Linked DNA regions of Thiohalobacter thiocyanaticus. The main gene of each other region encodes a partner of the protein of the gene in region 2 in a complex. Links are inferred from orthologs where the notes say so. Each region holds a gene or a part of one and is shown on either strand. Other genes may lie near its edges. The genes, in order: dnaN, CFK21_RS09010, dnaX and holA.

Evidence for each region.
Region 1: the proteins of CFK21_RS09010 (region 2) and dnaN are in contact, whole or in part, in a cryo-EM structure (PDB 8GIZ), measured with the Escherichia coli proteins. The link is inferred for Thiohalobacter thiocyanaticus from one-to-one orthologs.
Region 3: the proteins of CFK21_RS09010 (region 2) and dnaX are in contact, whole or in part, in a cryo-EM structure (PDB 8GIZ), measured with the Escherichia coli proteins. The link is inferred for Thiohalobacter thiocyanaticus from one-to-one orthologs.
Region 4: the proteins of CFK21_RS09010 (region 2) and holA are in contact, whole or in part, in a cryo-EM structure (PDB 8GIZ), measured with the Escherichia coli proteins. The link is inferred for Thiohalobacter thiocyanaticus from one-to-one orthologs.

The regions. Positions count from the first base shown.
Region 1 is NZ_AP018052.1:201,043-207,156, reverse strand. Bases 2,002-4,904 are described here. They hold dnaN (DNA polymerase III subunit beta), read left to right. Parts: upstream 2,002-2,854; coding sequence 2,855-3,955; downstream 3,956-4,904. Other genes in these bases: recF (DNA replication/repair protein RecF), read left to right, coding at 3,987-4,904; dnaA (chromosomal replication initiator protein DnaA), read left to right, coding at 2,002-2,637. Outside these bases: membrane protein insertase YidC, read right to left, coding at 1-320; membrane protein insertion efficiency factor YidD, read right to left, coding at 313-558; rnpA (ribonuclease P protein component), read right to left, coding at 540-908; rpmH (50S ribosomal protein L34), read right to left, coding at 926-1,060; more of dnaA, read left to right, coding at 1,282-2,001; more of recF, read left to right, coding at 4,905-5,066; gyrB (DNA topoisomerase (ATP-hydrolyzing) subunit B), read left to right, coding at 5,136-6,114. UniProt on the Escherichia coli protein: Confers DNA tethering and processivity to DNA polymerases and other proteins. Acts as a clamp, forming a ring around DNA (a reaction catalyzed by the clamp-loading complex) which diffuses in an ATP-independent manner freely and bidirectionally along dsDNA.
Region 2 is NZ_AP018052.1:1,952,233-1,958,257, forward strand. The notes cover bases 1-2,814. They hold CFK21_RS09010 (DNA polymerase III subunit delta'), read left to right. Parts: upstream 1-816; coding sequence 817-1,812; downstream 1,813-2,814. Other genes in these bases: CFK21_RS09000 (pseudouridine synthase), read left to right, coding at 1-94; tmk (dTMP kinase), read left to right, coding at 91-717; CFK21_RS09015 (PilZ domain-containing protein), read left to right, coding at 1,809-2,153; CFK21_RS09020 (TatD family hydrolase), read left to right, coding at 2,466-2,814. In the rest of the region: more of CFK21_RS09020, read left to right, coding at 2,815-3,269; CFK21_RS09025 (PilZ domain-containing protein), read left to right, coding at 3,409-3,768; CFK21_RS09030 (acyl-CoA thioesterase), read right to left, coding at 3,911-4,294; CFK21_RS09035 (AMP-dependent synthetase/ligase), read right to left, coding at 4,301-6,025. UniProt on the Escherichia coli protein: Part of the beta sliding clamp loading complex, which hydrolyzes ATP to load the beta clamp onto primed DNA to form the DNA replication pre-initiation complex.
Region 3 is NZ_AP018052.1:2,522,196-2,525,102, forward strand. The notes cover bases 25-2,907. They hold dnaX (DNA polymerase III subunit gamma/tau), read right to left. Parts: upstream 2,333-2,907; coding sequence 716-2,332; downstream 25-715. Other genes in these bases: recR (recombination mediator RecR), read right to left, coding at 25-323; CFK21_RS11685 (YbaB/EbfC family nucleoid-associated protein), read right to left, coding at 335-658; CFK21_RS11700 (DUF4156 domain-containing protein), read right to left, coding at 2,745-2,907. Also shown: more of recR, read right to left, coding at 1-24. UniProt on the Escherichia coli protein: Part of the beta sliding clamp loading complex, which hydrolyzes ATP to load the beta clamp onto primed DNA to form the DNA replication pre-initiation complex.
Region 4 is NZ_AP018052.1:1,038,892-1,045,067, reverse strand. What follows is about bases 1,719-4,683. They hold holA (DNA polymerase III subunit delta), read right to left. Parts: upstream 3,736-4,683; coding sequence 2,701-3,735; downstream 1,719-2,700. Other genes in these bases: leuS (leucine--tRNA ligase), read right to left, coding at 4,323-4,683; CFK21_RS04845 (LPS-assembly lipoprotein LptE), read right to left, coding at 3,738-4,247; CFK21_RS04855 (glutamate-5-semialdehyde dehydrogenase), read right to left, coding at 1,719-2,499. Outside these bases: 23S rRNA (pseudouridine(1915)-N(3))-methyltransferase RlmH, read right to left, coding at 1-146; rsfS (ribosome silencing factor), read right to left, coding at 161-481; nadD (nicotinate-nucleotide adenylyltransferase), read right to left, coding at 558-1,181; more of CFK21_RS04855, read right to left, coding at 1,216-1,718; more of leuS, read right to left, coding at 4,684-6,176. UniProt on the Escherichia coli protein: Part of the beta sliding clamp loading complex, which hydrolyzes ATP to load the beta clamp onto primed DNA to form the DNA replication pre-initiation complex.

The DNA.
Region 1 (6,114 bases), 1.7 Mb from region 2 along the record:
TCGGCATCGATCGGATAATCGAGCAGGGCAGCGCCGACCAGATCGCCGCCGCGGGTGTCGATCTCGATATCCAGGACATCGGTGACCACGCGGACGCGCCTGCTCCCGGGGTCCGGGGTCGGTTCGGCCTCGGCGGTCATGCCGGTCTGCGGCAGGGCGTCGGGGACGTCCGCGGCCGGAGTGGACTCGGCGCCGGCGGCACTCTCGGCACGGGTTTCGACCGGGACCGGCTCGGGGGCATAGTCGCGCTGCCAGGCCTCCCACAACAGGAGCACCACGAAGCTCAGGGCGATGAACAGGATCAGACGCTGATTATCCATGTTTGTTTTCTACCGGGTGGGGAGGCTCGGGCACCGGGTCGATTCCGCCCGGATGCCAGGGGTGGCAGCGGCCCAGCCGCCTCAGGGTCAACCAGCTGCCGCGCAGCACGCCGTGACGTGCCACGGCCGTCTGGGCGTAACAGGAACAGGTGGGATGAAACCGGCAATGCTGACCGAGCAGCGGGCTGAGACAATAGCGATAGACCCCGATCAGACCGATCAGGATGCGTTGCCAGATTGTCTGCTGAGTCGTTTCCAATGCCGTTCCAGGATCTCGTTGAGCTGTGCCGCCGGCACCTGGCTCAGACCGTGACGACCGATGACCACGAAGTCCAGATTGCCCAACTCGGCCTGCAGATGACGGAAGCGTTCACGTATCAGACGCTTGATCCGATTGCGCTCGACCGCCCGTGGCGAGACCTTGCGCGAGATGGCCAGTCCAAGCCGGGGATGGCCCAGATCGTTCGGGGCGGCCAGCACGGTGAGATAACGATCGCTGGAGCGGCGGGGGTGGGCGAAGACCCGCCGGAACTCGCTGGGTCGGGTCAGCCGCGCCGGGCGCGGAAAGCCGTGCGGGGTCCGCGCCAATGCACTCGCGGGCGTGCTCAGACGCTCAGCCGGGCTCGACCCTTGGCGCGGCGTGCCTTGAGAACACGGCGGCCGTTCTTGGTGCTCATGCGGGCGCGGAAGCCGTGGGTGCGCTTGCGCTTCAGGTTACTGGGCTGAAAGGTTCGCTTCATGGCGTTGACTCGAGTAAAGGCTTAATGGATCCGGGCCTTAGGGGCCCCTGCAGAGAACGCGCAATACTACCGGCGCCGCTGCGATACTGTCAACTTCCATACGCCTGCAAACGGGTGTGGATAACTCGTGAAATCGGGGTTAGACTCGTGGCCTTTTCCCACAACGAAACGACCCGGTCCCGTGCGGACCAGAACTCGGAACTGTGCCTCCGAAGGAGCCCGTGTTGGATACCCATTTGTGGAAACAGTGCCTGGATCGCCTCGAGGAGGAGATCCCGGAACAGCCGTTCAACACCTGGATCCGACCGCTGCACGCCGAATCCCACCCGGAAGGCAACCTGCGGCTGCTGGCACCCAACCGCTTTGTGCTGGACTGGGTGCGCGAGCACTACCTGGGGCTGATCCAGGACACCCTGACCGGGCTGACCCCGGAACAACCGACCCGGGTCCGGCTCGAGGTCGGCACCCGCAAGGTCGCCCCTGCGGCGGACAAGCCGCGTGAAGCGGCCCGATTCACCCGTGCGGCCAATCGCGAGCAGCCGGCCCAGGCGCCCACCAACCACACGCTCAACGCCAGCTTCACCTTCGAGACCTTTGTCGAGGGCAAGTCCAATCAGCTGGCCAAGGCCGCCTCCATGCAGATCGGCGAGAACCCCGGCGGCGCCTACAATCCACTGTTCATCTATGGCGGTGTGGGGCTGGGCAAGACCCATCTGATGCATGCTGTGGGCAACCTGATCCTGCAGGGCAAGCCCAACGCCCGGGTGGTCTACCTGCACTCCGAGCGCTTCGTCGCCGACATGGTCAAGGCGTTGCAGCACAACGCCATCAACGAGTTCAAACGCTATTACCGTTCGGTGGACGCACTGCTGATCGATGACATCCAGTTCTTCGCCGGCAAGGAGCGCTCCCAGGAAGAATTCTTCCATACTTTCAATGCCTTGCTGGAAAGCCAGCAGCAGATCATCCTGACCTGCGACCGCTATCCCAAGGAGGTCGACGGACTGGAGGAGCGCCTGAAATCACGTTTCGGCTGGGGCCTCACCGTGGCCATCGAACCGCCGGAACTGGAGACCCGGGTGGCCATCCTGATGGCCAAAGCCGCCCAGGCCCAGGTGGAAATGCCCGACGAGGTCGCCTTCTTCATCGCCAAGCGCATCAAGTCCAATATCCGCGAACTGGAAGGGGCGCTGCGGCGCGTTGCGGCCAGTGCCCGCTTCACCGGGCGGGCGGTCACCCTCGATTTCGTCAAGGAGGCGCTGCGCGACCTGCTGGCCTTGCAGGACAAGCTGGTATCGATTGAAAATATTCAGAAAACCGTGGCCGAATACTATAAGATCCGGGTGGCGGATCTGCTCTCGGCGCGGCGCAGCCGCTCCATCGCCCGCCCCCGGCAGGTCGCCATGGCCCTGGCCAAGGAACTCACCAGCCACTCCCTGCCGGAGATCGGCGACTCCTTCGGCGGCCGCGACCACACCACCGTGCTGCATGCCTGCCGCAAGGTGGCGGAGTTGCGCGACACCGATATCCGGATCAAGGAGGACTATTACAACCTGTTGAGGACCCTGACCACATGATGTGGATAAGATGTGCGGCCTTTTCCGGTTCCCGGCACTCACAGACTTATCCACAATCCGCACACAGGCTCCCGAGGGGTTGTCCGCCCGGTTGTGGCTAATAACAAGATATTGAAATAAAACATTATTTCACTGTTATCCACAGCACAAGGGCGCACTAAGAGTAACAACAGGGTAAATATTTATTCAATACTATTTCTAGTCAGGACAGGTACAGATGAAATTCAGCATTCAGCGCGAGAACCTCCTCAAGCCACTGCAGCAGATCATCGGTGTGGTCGAACGCCGCCAGACACTGCCGGTCCTGGGCAATGTCCTGATCCAGTCCAGCGGCCAGGGCCTCACCCTGACCGCCACTGACCTGGAGGTCGAACTGGTCGCCACGGTCGAGCAGGCCGTTGACGCAGGTGGAGAGGTTACCCTGCCGGCGCGCAAGCTGTTCGATATCTGCCGGGCCCTGCCCGAAGGCAGCACCCTGGAGATCAGCATCGAGCAGGAACGGGCCCTGGTGAAGTCCGGCCGCAGCCGTTTCACCCTCTCGACCCTGCCTGCCGGCGACTTCCCGGTGATCGAGGAGATGAAGACGGCCCTGTCCTTCACCCTGCCGGAAAAGGCGTTGAAGGAGATTATCGAGCGCACCCATTTCGCCATGGCCCAGCAGGATGTGCGCTACTACCTCAACGGCCTGATGCTGGAGGTCGATACCGATGCCCTGCGCGCCGTCGCCACGGACGGGCACCGCCTGGCGATGTCCGAAGTGGCGGTCGAAACCGGGGTGGGGGAAAAGACCCAGATCATTGTCCCGCGCAAGGGGGTACAGGAACTGCTCCGCTCGCTGGAAAGTTCCGATGCCGAAGTCACCGTGGCGCTCGGTGCCAACCATATCCGCATCAACACGCCTGAGTTGCAGGTCACCTCCAAGCTGATCGATGGCCGCTTTCCGGACTACGAGCGGGTTATGCCCAAGGGCGGTGACAAGGTCATCACTGCCGCGACTACCGGTCTGCGCCAGGCGCTCACCCGGACTTCCATCCTGTCCAACGAGAAATACCGCGGTATCCGGCTCAGCCTGGACAACAACAGCCTGCGTATTCAGGCGCACAACCCGGAACAGGAGGAGGCCGAGGAGGAACTGGAGATCAACTACAGCGCCGATCCGCTGGAAATCGGTTTCAATGTGACCTACCTGTTGGATGCCCTGTCAGCGTTGCCGGGCGAGGAGGTCCGTATCCTGCTCAGCGACGCCAACAGCAGTTGCCTGATCGACGATCCCCAGGGCGGGCCGAACCGCTACGTGGTCATGCCGATGCGGCTGTAGCCGCAACGGTGCCTGTCTGTGCTCCCGATTCATGCCGCTGACCCGGTTAAGCCTCAGTCATTTCCGGAATATCACCGCTGCTGAACTGGAGTTGTCGCCGCGCTTCAACCTGATTGTCGGTGCCAATGGCTCCGGCAAGACCAGTCTGCTGGAGGCGATTTTCTATCTCGGCCGGGTCCGTTCCTTCCGTACCCGCAAGCTCGATCAACTGATTCAGGGCGGTGAAACTCACTTTCGGTTGATTGCCCGGCTGGCTGATCCGGATACAGGCGAACGCACGCTGGGTATTGAACGCGGCCCGGATGGCCAGACCCTGCGTCTGGGGGGGCAGCCGGTCCGCCAGCTGGCCGAGTTGGCCCGGGCGTTGCCGATTCAGCTGCTCAATCCCGACAGCCACCTGATTCTCGAGGGCGGGCCCCGTTATCGCCGCCGATTCCTGGACTGGGGCGTGTTCCACGTGGAACCGGGTTTCTATTCCGCCTGGCAGCGTTATGCTAAGGCCCTCAAGCAGCGCAACGCTGCACTGCGCACAGGCCGCAGCCGACGTGACATCGCGGCCTGGACACCGGCGCTGGTGCAGGCTGCCGAGGTTCTGCACAGCCTGCGCAATGAATACATCAGCGAACTCCTGCCCTATGTTCGTAGCAACCTGGCATCCCTGGTCGATCTGCCCGGGCTCGATTTCCGCTATCAGCCAGGCTGGCCGGAAGAGGCGGGTCTGGCGGCAACGCTGGATGCCCGGCTGGATTCCGATTTGCGGCGCGGCTTCACCCAGGCCGGACCGCACCGGGCCGATCTGTTGCCATTGCTGGACGGAGTACCCGCCATCGAGCGGATCTCGCGCGGTCAGCAGAAGCAGCTGGTTTCCGCCCTGCTCCTGGCCCAGGCCGAGTTGATGATGGAAAAAAACCGCCAACCCTGCCTGTTTCTGATCGATGATCTGCCGGCCGAACTGGATATGGGACACCGCCAGCGGGTGCTGGAGCGGCTGCTGGCGTTGCAGTCCCAGTTGTATATCACCACCACAGACGCGGACGCCATTCCCTCGAGCCCGGGGATGGATGCCAGAATGTTCCACGTGGAACAGGGGCGGCTCGCTGAGATCCGCTGAGGTTCCACGTGGAACACAGCGGCGCCCAGGAAATGGTATACTGGGCCATTGCGATAGAAGGATGGGGTCATGACGGATAAAACCACCTACGATTCCTCGAACATCAAGGTGCTGCGCGGCCTGGACGCCGTGCGCAAGCGCCCGGGTATGTACATCGGCGACACCGACGATGGCACCGGCCTGCACCACATGGTGTTCGAGGTGGTGGATAACTCCATCGACGAGGCGCTGGCCGGGCATGCTCGCGAGGTTCAGGTCACTATCCATAGCGATGAATCGGTCACCATTTCCGATGATGGCCGCGGTATCCCGGTGGATCTGCATCCGGAGGAGGGCCGCTCCGCCGCCGAAGTGATCATGACCGTGCTGCATGCCGGCGGCAAGTTCGACGACAACTCCTATAAAGTGTCGGGCGGGCTGCATGGCGTGGGTGTTTCGGTCGTCAATGCCCTGTCCGAATACCTCAAACTCACCATCCACCGTGACGGCAAGGTATGGCACCAGGAATTCCGCCTGGGGGAGCCGGTCGCACCGCTGGCCGAGATCGGCGACACTGACAAAACCGGCACCGAGATCCGCTTCAAGCCCAGCCGCGAGATCTTCACGGACACTGAATACCATTACGACATCCTGTCCAAGCGTCTGAGAGAGTTGTCGTTTCTCAATTCCGGGGTGCGCATCAGCCTGCGCGACGAACGCACCGAGAAATCCGATGTTTTCGAGTACCAGGGGGGCATTCGCGCCTTTGTCGAGCACCTGAACCGCAACAAGACCCCGCTGCACCCGACCGTGTGCTACTTCAATACCGAGCGTGACGGCATCTGGGTCGAGGCCGCCTTCCAGTGGAATGACTCCTACCAGGAGAACATCTTCTGCTTCACCAACAACATTCCCCAGCGCGATGGCGGCACCCACCTGGCCGGCTTTCGCGCCGCGCTGACCCGCACACTGAACCACTACCTCGAAGCTGAAGCCATCACCCGAAAGGCCAAGGTCACGCCGACCGGAGACGATGCCCGCGAGGGCCTGACCGCGGTGCTTTCAGTGA
Region 2 (6,025 bases):
TGGCCAGTACCGCTGCGTCGGCAAGCCCACGACCGGAACGGCTGGCAGGCGCGCACGTGCCGCGTCCGGAACCGCACAACGAGGCCGGTCATGAAGGGGCGATTCATCACATTGGAAGGCGGGGAGGGAGTCGGTAAAACAACTAATATCAGATATATAGAATCTTTAATTAATGCAAAGAATAAAGTATTGGTCAGCACCCGCGAACCCGGTGGAACACCGCTGGCCGAGGCCGTGCGCGGCCTGTTGCTGGATCCCGCCCACCAGGGCATGCATCCGGACTGCGAGTTGCTGCTGATGTTCGCTGCCCGCGCCGAGCATCTGGACAAGGTGATCCGCCCGGCGCTGGAACACGGCGACTGGGTGCTGTGCGACCGCTTTACCGACGCCACCTACGCCTATCAGGGCTACGGCCGCGGACTCTCACTGGAACGGATCGCCGAACTGGAACAGCTGGTGCAGGGCGGGTTGCGCCCCGATCTGACCCTGCTGCTGGACGTTCCTGTAGAGATTGGCATGGAACGCGCAGGTAACCGCAGCGATCCGGACCGGTTTGAGCAGGAAAATCTGGAATTCTTCGAGCGTATCCGCCAGGGTTATCTGAACCGGGCCCGAGCCGAGCCGGAACGCTTTGCGGTCATCGACGCCGGACAGGATCTGGAAACCGTTCAGGCCGGGATTCGTCTGGCGCTGGAACGGTTGCTGGATGCTGACTGAGGCAATGGATTCCGGCCTGCGCCGGAATGACGGAAACAGGCAATCGCCGCTGAGCGTATTGTATAAAATACTTCACAATATATCTTTAACACTTTATTAATGAAAGAAATACACCCCTGGAATCTGTCCGCGTGGCAACAACTGCAGGCCCAACGCCAGGCCAACCGGCTGGCCCACGCCTACCTGTTCCACGGGCCGGCGGGAGTCGGCAAGCAGGATCTGGCCGAGGCCTTCGCCGCCAGCCTGCTGTGCCAGCAACCGGCCGCCGACGGGAGCGCCTGCGGTCACTGCAGCGCCTGCCAGCAGTTCGAGGCCGGCACGCATCCGGACAACCTGATCCTCGTCCCGGAGCCGGGCAAGACCCAGATCCAGATCGACCCGGTGCGTGAGCTCTGCGCCCGGCTCGGGCTGAAAAGCCACCAGGGCGGCTTCAAGGTGGCACGCATCGAGGGTGCCCACCGGCTCAACCGATCCGCGGCCAACAGCCTGCTCAAGACCCTGGAGGAACCGACCGATAACACGGTACTGGTGCTGATCACGGATCAGCCCTCGCGGCTGCTGGCCACCATCCGCAGTCGCTGTCAGGGACTGCGGCTGGCTGCGCCTCCGGCGGCCGGGGCCCGCGGCTGGCTGGCAACCCGCGTCGGCGACCATGATGCGGATCTGCTGCTGGCCCTGGCCGACGGCGCCCCGCTGACCGCGCTGGCCCTGACCGAGGGCGAGCATCTGACCCGGCGCCGGGTCTGGTTCGATCAGTGGCAGGCGCTGATCGACGGCCGCGAGGATGCGGTCGCGGTGGCCGCCGACTGGTCCGGTGCGGAGAACAACGCACCGCTGGAATGGATGAGTCAGTGGCTGATGGATCTGATACGCCTGCAGCAGGGCGAGCACGCGATACGCAATCTCGACCTGCTTGAACCCATGCAGGATATGGCCGAGGATATGGACCCGGTCACCCTGCACAATCTACTGGAGCAGGTCTGGCAGGCCCTGCAGATGACGGCGACCCCGGTCAACCGGCAGTCGCTGTTCGAGGACCTGCTGATCGCCTGGACGGCAGCGGGCAGACCCCGCAGGAGACGCAAACACGCATGAAACCCGGACGGCAAGGCATACTTTCACTGAGCATCAAGGACAAGGGCGCGCTGTACGCAGCCTACATGCCGTTCGTCAGGAACGGCGGCCTGTTCATCCCCACCAACAAAAGCTACCAGCTCGGCGACGAGGTGTTCATGCTGCTCACCCTGATGGACGAGGGCGAAAAGCTGCCGGTGGCGGGACGCATCATCTGGATCACCCCCAAGGGCGCCCAGGGCAGCCGGGCGGCCGGCATCGGCGTGCAGTTCAGCGACCAGGACGGCGGCAGCTGCCGCAACAAGATCGAGACCTATCTCGCCGGCGCGCTCAAGGCCGAACGCCCGACCCACACCATGTAGCCCGAGCCAAGCAGCAACGGGCCGACCGAATCCCCGTCATTGCGAGCGTAGCGTGGCAATCTCATACGGCGGGATTAGCCGGGTGGAGATTATTCGCTGTGCTCACCCCTTCGGGGCCGCCCTGCGGGCGTTCTGCGCTCACAAGCTCGCTTGTGCCGCGACACTTCGTTCCTCGCAATGACAGCCAGTTTTCGGCCTCCATCCTGCACCCTCACTACGATTGCGGTTTTGCCGCATCTCGGACTTAGCAACCACCCCCAAAATCCGTAGACTACACGGCCAGTCATACACCGCCGGACGGATACTGGAACCATGCTGATCGACTCCCACTGCCATCTCGACCGCCTCGACCTGAGCCGCTATCCCGGGGGCCTGCACCAGGCCCTGGACGAGGCCCGCGCCCACCAGGTCGGGCGCTTCCTGTGCATCTCCATCAGTCTCGAGGCCTATCCGGCCATGCGCGAGCTGATCGAGCCCGAGCCGGACGTGAGCGTCTCGGTCGGCGTGCACCCGACCGACGAGGTGCCGCAGGAGCCGACCGTGGAGGCTATCCTGGCCCATACCGACGACCCGCGCGTGGTTGCCATCGGCGAGACCGGGCTGGACTATTACTATGTAAAGGAGACGGCCGAACAGGAGATCCAGCGCAGCCGCTTCGCCACCCACATCGAGGCCGCGCGCGCCTGCCACAAGCCGCTGATCGTGCACACCCGGGATGCCCGCGAGGACACCCTCGCCCTGCTGCGCGAAGGCCATGCCGAGGAGCCCGGCGGCATCCTGCACTGCTTCACTGAAACCTGGGAAATGGCCCGTGCCGCGCTGGACCTGGGCTTCTACATCTCCTTTTCCGGCATCGTCACCTTCCGCAACGCCGAGGCCCTGCGCGAGGTGGCGCGCAAGGTGCCGTCCGACCGCATCCTGATCGAGACCGATTCCCCCTACCTGGCCCCGGTGCCCAAGCGCGGCAAGCCCAACGAGCCGGCCTATGTGCGCTTCGTGGCCGAATCCCTGGCCGAGACGCGCGGTGAACCGGTCGAGGAACTGATCGCGGCCTCCACCGAGAACTTCTTCCGGCTGTTTCCCTCCACCCGGGAGTCGTACCGGATCACCGCCTGATCCCACAGCTTCCCGCGGCTCACATCCCGTTAAAGTTTCCCCCGCCGTTTCCGCTAACGCCTTTACCGCCTGCGCATGAGCGCGGGTACCTGCTTGCACGGACGCCCTGAACGCAGAACAACACCAAGAGAGGGCGGAAATGGAACGACGCAGTCACGACCGTACCGCAACCTGCATCGACGTGGAAATCCGGCATCTGCACGGCTGCTGCCGCGGCCATATCCGCGACCTCGGCGGCTGCAGCATGTTCGTGGAGATCGAGGGCGGCAACTATCCCGCCACCGGCTCGCTGGTACAGCTCAATTTCGGCATCGATACCGGTTGGTGCCGGATCTCGCGCCAGGCCGGCGGCGAGGTAGCCCGCTGGGACGAACTGGGCGTGGCCATCCGCTTCGACACCGGTGACGGTATCAGCTGCGCCGTGATCGAGGAGATCCTCTACTACCAGCAGACGGCGCAGCGGCAGGATCGCCCGCTGACGGCGACCGACGCGGCCTGAGAAATGGCAGACCGGGGCAGAGGTCAAGCCCGCTGATAACGCGCGCCGCTCACCGTCATTCCCTCGCAGGCGGGAATCCATAACCGCCGAGGTGCCTGGATCCCCGCCTGCGCGGGGATGACGGGATGAACTGCAACCAGGCTCACACCGGCCGCGGCTTTCCATCATTGTCCAGCGCCACATAGACCAGATTGGCCTCGGTAACCTTGAGCCGGGCAATGCCTGCCCGGGAATCCCGTTCCACGACCACCTCCACGTGCACCGTAATGGAAGTGGTACCCACCTTCATCACCTCGGCATAACAGCTGACCAGATCGCCGACCAGCACCGGCTGATGGAACTGCAGCGAGTCCACCGCCACCGTGGCCACGCGGCCGCCGGCCCGGCGGTAGGCCGCGATGCTGCCGGCCACGTCCACCTGGGCCATGATCCAGCCGCCGAAGATGTCGCCGGCGGCATTGGTGTCCTGGGGAGAGGCCACCAGCCGCAGGGCTGGCTGGCGGTCATCGGCATCAGAATCGTTCATACAAGCTCAATGTCCTGCGTACATGCGGTCGATGTCCCCGGCCGCCTCTGCCGCCACCTTGTCGCGGCGCAGCTTCAGCGTCGGTGTCAGCAGGCCGGACTCGATGGTCCAGGCCTCCCGGTAGCAGGTGATGCCATGGATCTGGGCATAACCGGGGAAGGTCTTGATCTGTTCCCTGACGCGGGCCTCGGCGAGGGATTTGAACGGCTCGGTATTCAGCACGCCGGGCGTATCCGGGTCCACGTTCAGGCGTTTGAGTTCCAGCTGAGCCTGATCCGGGTTGACCACGATCAGCGCCGTCAGGAAGGGATGGCCATCGCCCAGGACCATGACCTGATCGAACAACGGATCCATGGAGATGGCCATCTCCATGTCCCCGGGCGGCACCTTCTCGCCGTTGGACAGGACGATGATCTCCTTGCAGCGGCCGGTAATCCAGACCCGGTCGCGCGCGTCCATGCGCACCTTGTCGCCGGTGTGCAGCCAGCCGTCGTCATCGATCATGGCCGCGGTCGCCTCCGGGTTGTCCCAGTAGCCCAACATCACGCCGGGACTGCGCACCAGCAGTTCGTCGCCTGCACCCAGCCGCACCTCGACATCGGGCAGCGGCAGGCCGGCGCTGTCGGGCACGTTGTCCTCCAGGGTGCTGGCACACAGCACCGGGCTGGTCTCGGTCAACCCGTAGCCCTGCAGCAGATTCAGCCCCAGCCCGACGAACAGCCGTGAGACCCGCGGCGGCAGGGCCGCGCCGCCGCTGATGGCAAGGCGCATGCGCCCGCCCAGTTTCTGCATCACCTTGCGCGCCACCAGCGCATCGAGCAGCGGCCAGGCCAGCAGGGCGGGGGACCAGCCGGTCCGGCCCTGGCGGTATTCGAACCGGCGCCAGCCCACCGTGACCGCGCTGTTGAACAGCGCCCGCGCGACCGGCGACTTCTCCTCCAGCTGGGCCTGGATCCTGTTGTACACGCGCTCGAAGATGCGCGGCACCGAGATCAGCACCGTGGGCCGGATCGCCAGCAGGTCCTCGGCCAGTTCGGGAATGGAGCGGTTGTAGGCCACCGCCGCGCCGCACATCATGCTCAAATAATAACCCACGGTGCGTTCGAAGGTATGCGACAGCGGCAGGAAGGACAGGAACAGATCGTCGGGGTAGACCGCTGCCATGCGCTGCGAGGCATGGGCGTTCCACAGGATGTTGACATGGCTGAGCATCACGCCCTTGGGCCGGCCGGTGGTACCCGAGGTGTAGACGATGGTGGCAAGCGTATCGGGATCGAGCGGCGCGACCTGCACCGCCTCGGCCGGGTCGGCATCGGTTTCCGGTCCGAGCCAGTCCTCCAGGCACCGCAGCCGCGGTTCATGGCCCGGGTCGCGGCAGCGCCGCACGCTGAGGATACGCAGCAGAAAGCCCAGCTCACCGCGCACCGGCTTGAGCAGATCCCAGTGCTCGTCGTCGCCGATCAGCAGCAGCTTCACCCCGGCGTTCTGCAGGATATAGGCGATGTTCTCGGCCCGGTCCTGGGTATAGAGGGGCACCATCACCAGCCCCAGCCCCGAGGCGGCGATATCGAACTGCACCCACTCGGGGGCGTTGCGCAGCATCAGGGCGACACGGTCCCCGGCCTCCAGATCCTCGCGGCGCAGTGCGGCCTGCCAGCGTGCGATGCGCAGGGCCATCTGATTCCAGCTCAGACTTTCCCAGCTGCCACTGTCGGGATTGTGATAACGGTA
Region 3 (2,907 bases), 570 kb from region 2 along the record:
ATGAGGACGAAATACAGGCCGCGGAAATCGGTGGCCTGTTCCACGGCGACGATGTCGGCCGGGGTCTCGACCACGCACAACTGGCTGCGGTCGCGGCTGTCACTGCGGCAGATGCCGCACACCGGCTCCTCGGTCAGAGTGCGGCACTGCTCGCAGTGGCCGACCTTGTCGATGGCATCGGTCAGCGCGGCGGCCAGCCGGCGGCCGCCCTCGCGGTCGCGCTCCAGCAGGTGGAAGGCCATGCGCTGGGCCGACTTGGGTCCCACGCCGGGCAGGCAGCGCAGCGCCTCGACCAGGCGTTGAATCGCCGGGGACAGGGACATGGGTCAGCGCTTCAGAACGGCATCTTGAAGCCGGGCGGAAGCCCCATGCCGGCGGTCAGCCCGGACATCTTCTCCTGGGTCGTCGCCTCGGCCTTGTGCACGGCGTCGTTCATGGCCGCAGCGATCAGATCCTCCAGCATCTCCTTGTCATCGCCGATCAGACTGTCGTCGATATTGACCCGGCGCACCTCGTTGCGGCAGGTCATCACCACCGTGACCATGCCGCCGCCGGCCTGACCGGTGACTTCCACGTTGGCCAGCTCCTCCTGGGCCTTCTGCATGTTGGCCTGCATCTGCTGGGCCTGCTTCATGATGTTGCCTAATCCGCCTTTCATTGCCTTTCCTCTCAGAAGTTTCCGAATACACCCAGAGTGAGTTCATGGGTTATGCGTTCATGCATCGTCCAGGGGCCGGATGCTGTCGGGCTGCACCCGGGCGTTGAAGGTATCCTGCAGCGCCCGGACCGTCTCGTCGGCGGCAATCGCACTCTCGGCGGCCTGCTGGCGCTCCTGGCTGCGCCGGGCCTGCTGCTGGGCCGGGGTCTCGGCCGGCGGCGGCGTCCCGCTGCCGCTGTCGATCTCCAGCCGCACCTCACGCCCCAGGCAGCGGTTCAGCGCCTCGGCCAGCTTGGCCTGCAGCGCCGGGGTCAGCAGGTGCTGGTGGGCCGGATCCAGATGCAGCTGCACCCGGCTGTCCCCGCAGCTGATCAGGGTGCAGTTCTCCGCCAGCTGTCCGGCCAGGCCGCGCAGGCCCATGGCGGCGATCAGGCCGGGCCAGTCGTCGCCGGCCGGCTGAGCCGCCCCGCTCCCTCCGGATGCCGTTGCAGTCGGCGCCGCGGGAGCCGAGGCCTGGCTTGCCGCCCCTGGGACACCCGGCCGCGCGGGCCGGGCCGGGGCCGCAGCGGCCGGCGTCTGCGCGGCCGCCGCCGGGCGGAAACTGAGCATGCGCAGCAGGATCATCTCCAGGCCGCCGCGCGGGTCCGGCGCCAGCGGCAGGTCGCGGCGGCCGATCAGGCCGATCTGATAGTGGAGTTGGACATCCTCGGGAGTCAGGGCCGCGGCCAGTTCGGCGATCACTTCCGGGGCATCGGCATATTCGTCCATCCCCTCCCCGGGCAATGCCTGGTGAACGGCAATGCGCTGCAGCACCGATAACAACTCGGCCAGCAGCGCGGCGAAATCGGTGCTGCGCTCGGCGGCATCGCCCACCCGCGCCAGCAGCGCCTTGCCGTCACCGGCCGCGAGCGCCCGCACCAGGTCGTAGACGAACTCGCGCTCGATGGTGCCGAGCATGGTGCGCACCTCGGCCTCGCGCACCTCGCCGCCGCCGTAGGCGATGGCCTGGTCCAGCAGGCTCAGGCCGTCGCGCATGCTGCCGTCGGCGGCGCGGGCCAGTTCGCGCAACGCCCCCGCCTCGGCATTGATGCCCTCGCGTTCCAGGATCTGCTCCAGGTAGTCACGGATCTGCTCCGGCGGCAGGCGCTTGAGGTTGAACTGCAGGCAGCGCGACAGGATGGTCACCGGCAGCTTCTGCGGATCGGTGGTCGCCAGCAGGAACTTCACGTGCGGCGGCGGCTCCTCCAGGGTCTTGAGCAGGGCGTTGAAACTGTGGTTGGAGAACATGTGCACCTCGTCGATGAGGTACACCTTGTAACGCCCGCGGGTGGGGGCGTACTGGACGTTCTCCAGCAGCTCGCGGGTCTCGTCGACCTTGGTGCGGGAAGCGGCATCGACCTCGATCAGATCAACGAAGCGCCCCTCGTCGATCTCGCGGCAGGCCGAGCATTCGCCGCAGGGATGCGAGCCGACGCCGGTCTCGCAGTTCAGGGACTTGGCCAGGATGCGGGCCAGGGTGGTCTTGCCCACACCGCGGGTACCGGTGAACAGATAGGCGTGGTGCAGGCGGTCATTGTCCAGCGCATTGACCAGCGCGCGCAGGACATGGGCCTGCCCCACCAGTTCAGCGAAGCTGCGGGGCCGCCATTTTCGGGCAAGAACCTGATAGGACATGTGATCAACTCAAACCGCAAACCGGGGACAGCCCCGAATGGCCGTTACGTAAAGCGGATTTCAGCCCGTCCGTCATTCCCGCGAAGGCGGGAATCCAGTACCCGGCAGGGCACACAGACGCTGGATCCCCGCCTTCGCGGGGATGACGCGGCCAAGGTAAGCGCCATTCGGGGCTGTCCCCAGTGTAGGGAATATTTCATGAAAGATGAATTAGGAGGCGGCCTGTACCCGCCACACTCCGGCACCCGAGTCCACTGCTGCCGCTGCTCCCTTCCGGGCCTGACGGGGTTCACAGCTTATCGTTGCGGAGGGACCGGCACAAGCCACCATTGACCGGTATTGCCAGGAGCCCGCAGGGTATAACAGTTTCCCATTTTCCTCAATCGCTTATTGCGCAAGTCTCATGCCGGTTTCAGCGCAGGGGAAAGACTTCCGCCCCTGCCTCGCCGGCCTGCTCCTGCGCCGGCCGGCGGCAGTCATAAACCGCATAGATACGTTCACCCTCGACGATTTCGCTCTCCGCCACCACCCGGTCGCCGTCCATGCGCGCCGCGCTGTTGCGCGCCAGCACATCC
Region 4 (6,176 bases), 910 kb from region 2 along the record:
AGATCGGGGTTGCGGCCGCGTTTCGCAGGCGCGATCTCGACCAGTTTCAGGCGGCATTCATGCGGCAGACGCCTGGCATATTCGCTGAAGCCCGCCTCCACCCAGGCCGGCATCCGGGTGCCGACGGCCAGCAGATGAATCTGCATCAGGGCCTACCGCGTCATACGCTCTGCAGATGGGTGGCGGCCTCGCCCTCGCCGCCGGCGCTCCAGAGCTTCTCCAGGTTGTAGAAGGCACGCGCCCGCGGCAGCATCACATGAGCCACCACGTCGCCCAGGTCGACCAGGATCCATTCGCCGCTGTCCTGGCCCTCCACGCCGATCGGGCGCAGGCCCTGCTGCTTGGATTCATCGATGACGTTCTGGGAGATGGACCGGACGTGGCGGTCGGAGGTTCCGCTGGCAATGACCATGTAGTCGGTCACCGAGGTCAGTCCGCGCACATCGATGATGCTGATGTCCTGGGCCTTCATGTCCTCCATGGCCTGAACGACGAGGGTCTTGAGGGATTCGGTGGAGAGGGTTTCAGTCACGCGGTTTACCTGTGGGCTTGGGGATTCAACAATACAGACGGTTGGCCTGCAGATATTCGAGCACGGCATCGGGCAGCAGATAACGGCTGCTGCGCCCGGCGGCCTGCTGGGCGCGAATGGCGGTGGCGGAAATCGCCAGCGAGGTGACCTCGATCTGATATATAAGACCGGCCGGGCGGCTTTTCAAACGCGCGGCATCATCCACGCCCCGCTCGGTCAACAGCCGGGCCGGCGCGCCCGCCGGACGCCCCCCGCCCGGACGGGCCATCACCAGCAGGTGCGCCAGTTCGGTCAGGCGCTCCCAGCGGTCCCAGCCGTCCAGGCCGCCGAAGGCGTCCTCGCCCAGTACCAGACCCAGCGGGCAGTCACCGTGCTCGGCGCGCAGGGATTCCAGGGTGTCGACCATATAGGAGGGACCGGGGCGCTCCAGTTCACGCCCGTCCAGCACCAGCCGGTCCTGCCCCTGCAGGGCCAGCGCGAGCATGTCGCGGCGCGCCTCGGGGGAGGCCTGCGGTGGATCACGATGGGGGGGTTCCCGGGCCGGCAGCATCAGCATGGCCTCCAGGTCGAGTTGCTCCTGCACCTCCAGGGCGGTGCGCAGGTGACCATAGTGAACCGGATCGAAGGTGCCGCCGTAGACGCCGATCATGCCTGGCCGTCGGAACTGGGCATCGTGGACTGACTCAACTGCGCACCTGGCCGTCGCCCAGGACGACGAACTTGAGCGTGGTCAGGCCCTCCAGCCCCACCGGGCCGCGGGCATGCAGCTTGTCGGTACTGATGCCGATCTCCGCGCCCAGCCCGTATTCGAAGCCGTCGGCGAAGCGGGTGGAGGCGTTGACCATCACCGAACTGGAATCGACCTCGCGCAGGAAGCGCCGGGCGCGGGCATAGTCCTCGGTGACGATGGCGTCGGTGTGCTGCGAGCCATGGGCGGCGATGTGGTCCATGGCCGCGTCCAGATCATCCACCACCCGCACGGCCAGGATCGGCGCCAGGTACTCGGTGTCCCAGTCGGCGTCGCTGGCGGCGCTGATGCCGTCGAGGACGGCGCGGGTGCGCTCGCAGCCGCGCAACTCCACGCCCTTTTCCCGATAGGCTCGCGCCAGCCGCGGCAGGATGGATTCGGCGATGTCCGCATGCACCAGCAGGGTCTCCATGGTGTTGCAGGTGCCGTAGCGCTGGGTCTTGGCGTTGAGCGCAATGGCATAGGCCTTGTCCGGATCCGCGCGGTCGTCGATGTAGACGTGGCAGATCCCGTCCAGGTGCTTGATCACCGGGATGCGGGATTCCTCGCTCACCCGTTCGATCAGGCCCTTGCCGCCGCGCGGCACGATGACATCGACACAGTCCTTCATCCGCAGCAGTTCGCCCACGGCGGCACGGTCGGCGGTCTCGATCACCTGCACTGCCGTACCCGGCAGGCCGGCCTGGCCCAGGCCGATGCGGATGCAGGCGGCGATGGCCTGGTTGGAATGCAGCGCCTCGGAGCCGCCGCGCAGGATGGCGGCGTTGCCCGACTTCAGGCACAGGGCGGCGGCGTCGGCGGTCACATTGGGCCGGGATTCGTAGATGATGCCGATCACCCCGAGCGGCACCCGCATGCGTCCGACCTGGATACCGCTGGGCCGGTAATTGAGATCGCTGACGGCCCCGACCGGATCGGGCAGCGCAGCGATCTGGCGCAGGCCCTCGGCCATGGCGGCAATCCGGTCATCGGTCAGTTCCAGCCGGTCCAGCAGGGCCGCGTCCAGGCCGCGTTCGCGCCCGGCCTCGAGATCACGGGCGTTCTCAGCCTTGAGGGTATCGGTCGCGGCCTCGATGGCCTCGGCGATGGCATGCAGGGCATTGTTGCGGGCCGCGGTGTCGGAGCGGCTGAGCAGCCGGGCGGCGGCACGGGCCTGCTCGCCGACCCGCTGCATGTAGGTCGCAACGTCGGGGGCAAGGGATTCGGGGGTGGCGTTCATCCTGCGGTACGGGGTCCTGTCTGCTGCTGGAAAAACCAATCCGCCACGGAATCGCACGCGTTTCCAGCTGTAGGTTGGGTTAGGCGCGCCAGCGCCGTAACCCAACGAATGCGGTCTGAATGTTGGGTTACACCCTACGGGCTAACCCAACCTACGGCATTCGACCTGTCCGTGCTTTCCGTGTATTCCGTGGCCATGATCTCAGGCGGTCTTGCCCTCGGTCAGCCCGAGCGGCCGGCCCGCCAGATCCAAGGCCAATTGTACCAGTTCATCCCAGGGGTTGCCCGCGGCCTGACCCTTTATGATGCGGTCGATGCGGGCGCTGCGACGCAGGAAGCCGTACCAGGCCGGCAGCCGGTGCCGCTGCAGGGCCTGGCCGATCACCGCCTGGCGGTTCTTCCACACCCGGAACCGGCCCTGCACCGCAGCCAGCGACTCACCATGGGCCAGGGCCCAGCCCATGGCCTCCAGGCTGCGCAGTTCGCGGGTCAGGGCCCAGTTCACCAGCACCGGCTCCACCCCCTCCTGCTGCAGGCCGGCGAGCATGCGCACGGCGCGTTCGCCCTGGCCGGCCAGAACCGTGTCGACCAGGCCGAAGACATCGAATCGGGCGCTGTCGGAGACCGCCTCGGCGACCCGGGCCGCATCCAGCTGCTCGCCGGGGTAGAGCAGCGCCAGCTTGTCCACCTCCTGGGCCGCGGCCAGCAGATTGCCTTCGACCCGCTCGGCCAGCATCTGCACCGCCTCCGGCTCGGCGGTCAGGCCCGCCCGCTGCAGGCGCTGGCCGATCCAGCGCGGCAGCTGGCGGCCATCGATCGGCCAGGCGGCCAGCGACACGCCGGCGTCCTCCAGCGCCTTGAACCACTTCGCCCGGCGCTGGGCGGCCTCGAGCTTGCCGCAGATGACCAGCAACAGGGTATCCGGGGGCAGGGACCGGGTGTAGGCCGTCAGGGCCTTGCTGCCGGCGTCTCCGGGCTTGCCGGAGGGGATGCGCAGTTCCAGGATGCGTCGGTCGGCGAACAGCGACAGGGCGCTGGCGGCCTCGCCGAGCCGGCCCCAGTCGAAACCGGACTCGGCATGAAACACCTCCCGATCCACATAGCCCCCGGCCCGGGCTGCCGCGCGGATGGCATCGGCCGCCTCCTGCGCGACCAGGGTCTCCTCGCCCCAGAGCAGATAGACCGGCGCCAGTCCCTGCTTGAGATGGGTGGCGAGTTGTTCGGGCCTGAGTTGCATGGTCAGCCGTCGCTGCCGAGGGCCTGCAGCCGCAGCATCAGCAGCTGAGTGATGTCGCGGCGCATCTCGGCCCGGATCTCGCCTTCCTGGCTGCCGCTGGCCAGGGGATCGAAGCGGTCGTAGAGGTACTCCCGGGCCAGTTCCAGTTCCTGGGGTTCGAGCAGCAGCCGCCCGTCGGTGGTACGCACGCTGAACACCAGCCGCTGGATCAGTTCGTATTCCTGCACCTTGCCGCCGGCCTGCACCGACAGCACCCGGCGGCCGGCCTGGTTGGTGATGATATCCAGGATGGCCGTGGCCTGTTCCGCGGATGGCACCACCTGCACGCCGGATCCTTCCAGCAACCGGCGCAGGTCGCGGCCCAGATCGCTGTACTCGCTCAGCCCCTGTATCTGGGTGCGCGCCATTTCGGGTGGCAGGTTCGCCTGGCCGCGCAGCTGGAAGCCGCAGGCGGACAGGGTCAGGGCCAGCAGCAGGACTAGAACGGTCGGCAGGTGATGGGATCGGGTCATGGAAGATCCTGTTTATCAGCGTGAAGGCCGTAGCTCGGGTTACGCTGCGCTAACCCGAGCTACATCATTCCTCGTTCAGACAACAATGTTGACCAGCTTGCCCGGCACCACGATGGTCTTGCGGATCGGCTTGCCCGCGGTGAAACGCTGGACATTGGCATCAGTGTGCGCCGCGGCCTCGACACCGGCCTTGTCGGCATCGGCCGGCACCTGGATGCGGGCGCGGACCTTGCCGTTGACCTGCACCACCAGCTCGATGCTGTCCTGTACCAGGGCCGCGGCGTCGTGCCGCGGCCAGGGGGCGGCGAGAATCTCGGCTGCGTCGGTGCAGCGAACGCGCGGCCACAGTACATGGCAGATGTGCGGCACCACCGGTGCGAGCAGCCGCAGCAACATGTCCACGGCCTCGTACTGCAGAGCGAGATCGCCGGGCGCCTCGCTCTGCTCGTCGATCTCGCCCAGGCTGTTGACCAGCTTCATGCAGGCCGCCACCACGGTGTTGAACTGGTACCGCCCATAGTCGCGCGCGGCCTGCTCCACCGCCTGATGGATGGCGGTACGCCGCTGCTGGCGTTCCGTGTCCAGGCCGCTCCAGTCGAAGCCAGCGAGGAAGGCGCGGCGCTCCTCGGGCGTATCGTACTTCGCCAGGCGGAAGGCCGGGCGCATACCCAGCGCCCACAGCCGCTTGAGGAAGCGATGGGCGCCGGCCACGCCCTCGTCGGACCACTCCAGCGATTGCTCGGGCGGGGCGGCGAACAGGGTGAACAGACGCACCGTGTCGGCACCGAAGCGCTCGATCAGCGCCTGTGGATCCACGCCGTTGTTCTTGGACTTGGACATCTTCTCGATGCCGCCGATCTGCACCGGCCCGCCGTCGCGGCCCAGGCGGGCGCCGGTGAGCTTGCCCTTGCCGTCGCGCTCGACCTCGACCTCGGCGGGATTGAAGAAACGTTTCCGGCCGTCCTCTTCACGATAATAGGTCTCGGCCACCACCATGCCCTGGGTCAGCAGCCGTTTGAAGGGTTCGTCCGAGCGGATCAGGCCGGCGTCGCGCATCAGCTTGTGATAGAAGCGCGAGTACAGCAGATGCAGGATGGCATGTTCGATGCCACCGATGTACTGATCCACCGGCAGCCAGTAGTCGGCACGCGCGTCCAGCATAGCCTGGTCGTTGTCGGCGCAGGCATAGCGGGCGTAGTACCAGGACGACTCCATGAAGGTGTCGAAGGTATCGGTCTCGCGCTCGGCCTCGCCGCCGCACTGCGGGCAGCTGGTGCGGGACCATTCCGGCATCTTCTTCAACGGCGAGCCGCTGCCGTCGAACTCGACCTGTTCCGGCAGCACCACCGGCAGCTGGTCCTCCGGCACCGGCACCGCGCCGCAGTCGGGACAGTTGATGATGGGGATGGGACAGCCCCAGTAACGCTGGCGGGACACACCCCAGTCGCGCAGCCGGTAGTTGACCGTGCGCCGGCCGCGGCCCTGCGCCTCGATGTAGTCGGCGATGGCGCTGAAGGCCTGATCGAAGTCCAGGCCGTCGAACTGTCCCGAGTCGCGCAACACGCCCTTCTCGGTCCAGGCCGCCTCACTGACATCCGCCTGCGAGCCGTCGGCGGAATGAATCACCTGTTTGATGGGCAGACCGTACTTGCGCGCGAATTCGTAATCGCGCTGGTCGTGCGCGGGCACCGCCATCACCGCACCGGAGCCGTAGCCCATGAGCACGAAGTTGGCCACCCACACCGGCACCGGCTCGCCGCTGACCGGGTGCAGGGCCGTGAGGCCGGTCGCCACGCCCTTCTTTTCCATGGTCTCCAGCGCGGCCTCGGAGGTCTCGGTGTGGCGGCATTCCTCGATGAAGGCGGCCAACTCGGGGTTGTCCTGCGCGGCGCGCACGGCCAGGGGGTGCTCGGCGGCCACGGCCACGTA